Regions from separate parts of the Pseudomonas soli genome, predicted to be linked through region 2. Evidence: predicted binding sites of a transcription regulator. Region 2 holds the regulator's gene; the other holds the start of a gene.
The links. The regulator sigma-54, encoded in region 2, starts transcription at its own class of promoters, with help from an activator protein. The targets are predictions, from matches to a motif close to ANTGGCATNNANNTTGCTNT.
Positions count from the first base shown of each region.

Region 1 (2,408 bases), 1.6 Mb from region 2:
ATCATGCGCTTGAGGGTGACGCCCATGTAGCTGTTGTCGACCTTGTTGAGAATCTCGCCGACCACTTCCTCGAACGGCACGCTGATGAACAGCACGCGCTGGCTGCTGCCGTACTTCTTCCACAGGTAGTGGGCCACTTCCATCACGCCCAGCTCGTGGGCACGGCCACCGAGGTTGAAGAAGCAGAAATGGGTCATCAGGCCGCGGCGCATCATCTGGTAAGCCGCCACGGTGGAGTCGAAACCACCGGACATAAGTACCAGGGTCTGCTCCAGGGCACCCAACGGGTAGCCGCCGATGCCGTTGTGCTGGTTGTGGATCACGTACAGGCGCTGGTCACGGATTTCCATGCGCACCACGACTTCTGGCGTCTTCAGGTCGATGCCGGCGGCGCCGCACTGCTGGCGCAGCTGGCTGCCGACGTAGCGGTCGACGTCCATCGAGGTGAAGTCGTGGTGACCGCCGCGCTTGCAGCGTACCGAGAAGCGCTTGCCGGCCAGCAGATGGCCGAAGTGGTGCTTGCACTTGGCGACGATGTCGTCGAAATCGCCCAGCGGATATTCCTCGACCTGCAGGAAGTGGGTGATACCCGGTGTGCAGGTGAGGCGCTCGATCATCTCGCGCTGGAGCTTCTCGTCCTCGACGCGGGTAACCACTTCGAGATTGTCCCAGACACCATCGACCGCGAGCTCAGGATCGATATCCTTGAGCACGTTGCGAATGTTCTTGCCGAGCTGGCGGATGAAGCGCTTGCGCACCGGCCGGCTCTTGATGGTGATTTCTGGGAAGACTTTGACGATAAGTTTCATTGGTTTAACAGCGCGCCCAGGGCCTACCGAAAATGAGGGGCGCGAATTATAGCGGAAATTGCTCAGCTTTTGACCAACTTTTGTACAGAGGGTTGGATTTATCGCGCATGTACCGTGGCACGGCGGAGCGCCGATGCGACTTGCCCCGCAATGAGGCCCCCGGGCGCGCACCATAATAGTGCAGCAATTCTGAAAAGCGCATCTTATGGGTGCGCTCTGCATCAGCGCCACCTGGACAAATGCCCGCCAACGCCCCCTTTTATCCCACCCTCGCCATTTTCGGGCACTGGCATGCAATTTGCTCCCTTGTGAGGCAGGTAAGCTTGGCCGACTATCCGCGCCCAGCGACACCCTTATTTCCAGGGCAGCGGCCAACTGCGCCCTCGACCATCCGGAGGACAACATGTCGAAGTCGGTTCAACTCATCAAAGATCATGACGTCAAGTGGATTGATCTGCGTTTCACGGACACCAAAGGCATTCAGCATCACGTGACCATGCCAGCGCGCGATGGCCTGGATGAAGACTTCTTCGAAGTCGGCAAGATGTTCGACGGCTCCTCCATCGCTGGCTGGAAAGGCATCGAAGCCTCCGACATGATCCTGATGCCGGTCGACGAAACCGCCGTGCTGGACCCATTCACCGAAGAACCGACCCTGATCATCACCTGCGACATCGTCGACCCGTCGAGCATGCAGGGCTACGATCGTGACCCGCGCGGCATCGCCAAGCGCGCCGAAGAGTACCTGAAGAGCACCGGCATCGGTGACACCGTGTTCGCAGGCCCAGAGCCTGAGTTCTTCATCTTCGACGAAGTGAAGTTCCATTCGGACATCTCCGGCTCGATGTTCAAGATCTTCTCCGAGCAAGGCTCGTGGATGACTGGCGCTGACGTGGAAGGCGGCAACAAAGGCCACCGCCCGGGCGTGAAAGGCGGCTACTTCCCGGTTCCGCCGTTCGACCACGACCACGAAATCCGCACCGCCATGTGCAACGCACTGGAAGAAATGGGCCAGACCGTCGAAGTTCACCACCATGAAGTGGCGACTGCCGGCCAGAACGAAATCGGCGTCAAGTTCAACACCCTGGTGAAGAAAGCTGACGAAGTACAGGCTCTGAAATACGTCGTGCACAACGTTGCCGACGCCTATGGCCGTACCGCCACCTTCATGCCCAAGCCTCTATACGGCGACAACGGCTCGGGCATGCACGTGCACATGTCGATCTGGAAAGACGGCAAGAACACCTTCTCCGGCGAAGGCTATGCCGGCCTGTCCGATACCGCCCTGTACTTCATCGGCGGCATCATCAAGCACGGCAAGGCCCTGAACGGCTTCACCAACCCGTCGACCAACTCCTACAAGCGTCTGGTCCCAGGTTTCGAAGCTCCGGTGATGCTGGCCTACTCGGCGCGCAACCGTTCCGCCTCGATCCGTATTCCTTACGTCGGCAGCCCGAAAGCCCGTCGTATCGAAGCGCGCTTCCCGGACCCGTCGGCCAACCCGTACCTCGCCTTCGCGGCCCTGCTGATGGCAGGCCTGGATGGCATCCAAAACAAGATCCACCCAGGCGATGCCGCCGACAAGAACCTTTACGACCT
Region 1 is NZ_CP128543.1:5,527,324-5,529,731, forward strand. It holds gene thiI (tRNA uracil 4-sulfurtransferase ThiI) at 1-809, opposite strand, end outside; gene glnA (type I glutamate--ammonia ligase) at 1,213-2,408, shown strand, end outside.
Region 1: the regulator sigma-54 is predicted to act here: its motif matches at 1,095-1,114, upstream of glnA (type I glutamate--ammonia ligase).

Region 2 (2,408 bases):
CCTTGTGCTTTTTCAGTTGACGGTCGAGCTTGTCGGCCAGGGCATCGATGGCTGCATACATGTCTTGGTGTTCGGCGTTTGCCACCACCTCACCGCCGGGAATCTGGAGCGTGGCTTCGATCTTCTGCTGGAGCTTCTCGACTTTCATGATCACCGTCACGTTGGTGATCTTGTCGAAATGACCCTCCACCCGGGCGAGCTTCTCGAGCACGTAATCGCGCAGTGGTTGGGTGACTTCTACATGCTGTCCACTGATGTTGACTTGCATACAGCTTCTCCTTTGTTGCCCGTGCATAAAGAGGCAGGTGTTGCACCTGCCACTGAAACGCTGTGGCACATCCGGGGGCTACATCAGCCGCTTACGCTCGCTCGAGGGTGCGATCCCCAACGACTCGCGATACTTGGCGACGGTGCGACGGGCTACCTGGATGCCTTGTGCCTCCAGTAAACCAGCGATCTTGCTGTCACTCAATGGCTTTTTCTGATTTTCCGCAGCCACCAGTTTCTTGATGATCGCGCGGATAGCCGTAGACGAGCATTCGCCGCCTTCGGCGGTGCTCACGTGGCTCGAGAAAAAGTATTTCAGTTCGTAGATGCCGCGTGGGGTGTGCATGTATTTCTGGGTGGTTACCCGGGAAATTGTCGATTCATGCATGCCTACCGCTTCGGCGATGTCATGCAGGACCAGCGGTTTCATCGCCTCGTCGCCATGGTCGAGGAAGCCACGCTGGTGTTCGACGATCTGCGTCGCCACTTTCATCAGCGTCTCGTTGCGGCTCTGCAGGCTCTTGATGAACCAGCGCGCTTCCTGCAACTGATTGCGCATGAACGTGTTGTCGGCGCTGGTGTCGGCACGACGGACGAAGCCGGCGTACTGCGGATTGACGCGCAGCTTCGGCACTGCCTCCTGGTTGAGCTCGACCAGCCAGCGCTCGCTGTCCTTGCGCACGATGACGTCGGGCACGACGTACTCGGGTTCACTGGACTCGATCTGCGAGCCTGGGCGCGGGTTGAGGCTCTGCACCAGTTCGATGATCTGGCGCAGCTCGTCTTCCTTGAGCTTCATGCGGCGCATCAGCTGGCTGTAGTCACGGCTGCCGAGCAGGTCGATGAAGTCGGTGACCAGGCGCTGTGCCTCGCTCATCCAGGGTGTCGAGGCCGGCAGCTGGCGCAGTTGCAGCAGCAGGCATTCGCCGAGGGTGCGGGCGCCAATGCCGGCAGGCTCGAACTGCTGGATACGGTGCAGTACTGCCTCGACCTCGTCCAGCTCGATGTCCAGCTCCGGGTCAAAACCGGCGCAGATTTCTTCGAGGGTGTCTTCCAGGTAGCCCTGGGCGTTGATGCTGTCGATCAGGGTGACGGCGATCAGGCGGTCGGTGTCGGACATCGGCGCCAGGTTGAGCTGCCACAGCAGGTGGCTTTGCAGGCTCTCGCCCACCGATGTGCGAGTGGTGAAGTCCCATTCGTCATCATCGTTGCTTGGCAGGCTGCTGGCGCTGGTCTGGTAGATGTCTTCCCAGGCGGTGTCGACCGGCAATTCGTTGGGGATCCGCTCGGCCCACTCGCCGTCCTCGAGGTTTTCCGTGTTGCTGCTGGAGGTTTCCTGGAAACTGTTGTCCTGGGCTTCGGCGACCTGCTTGTTCTCGGCGTTGTCCGCCATCGGGTCGCTGTTGTCGAAGTCCTCGCCGTCTTCCTGACGTTCGAGCATCGGGTTGGACTCCAGCGCTTCCTGGATTTCCTGCTGGAGGTCCAGGGTGGAGAGCTGAAGCAGGCGGATGGCCTGTTGCAACTGAGGTGTCATCGTCAGTTGCTGGCCCATTTTTAGGACGAGCGATGGTTTCATGGCTGGGGCTTAATACCTTGTTGCCGGCGCGCATGCGCCATCCACTACACGTAGGGCGCTTGGGCGCCGACTTTAAGCAAGTTATATGCCTGAAATTGCAGCGTTTGCCTAGAGCACTTTAACAACTTAAGCCCCGATCAGGCGCATTCGCCAGTGCTCCGGGCAGGCCTGCGGTCAGAGTCGGAACTCGTGCCCCAGGTAAACTTCCTTGACCAGCTGGTTGGCCAGGATGGTCTCGGCATCGCCTTCGGCGATCAGTTGGCCATCGTTGACGATGTAGGCCGTCTCGCAGATGTCCAGGGTCTCGCGAACGTTGTGGTCGGTGATCAATACGCCGATGCCCTTGTTCTTGAGGTGGTGGATGATCTGCTTGATGTCGCCGACGGAAATCGGGTCGACACCGGCGAACGGTTCGTCCAGCAGGATGAACTTGGGTGCGGTGGCCAGGGCGCGGGCGATCTCGACCCGGCGACGCTCACCACCGGACAGGCTCATGCCCAGGTTGTCGCGGATGTGACTGATGTGGAATTCCTGCAGCAGGCTTTCCAGCTCCTTGCGCCGGCCT
Region 2 is NZ_CP128543.1:1,072,498-1,074,905, forward strand. It holds gene hpf (ribosome hibernation-promoting factor, HPF/YfiA family) at 1-268, opposite strand, end outside; gene LU688_RS04840 (RNA polymerase factor sigma-54) at 347-1,843, opposite strand; gene lptB (LPS export ABC transporter ATP-binding protein) at 2,018-2,408, opposite strand, start outside.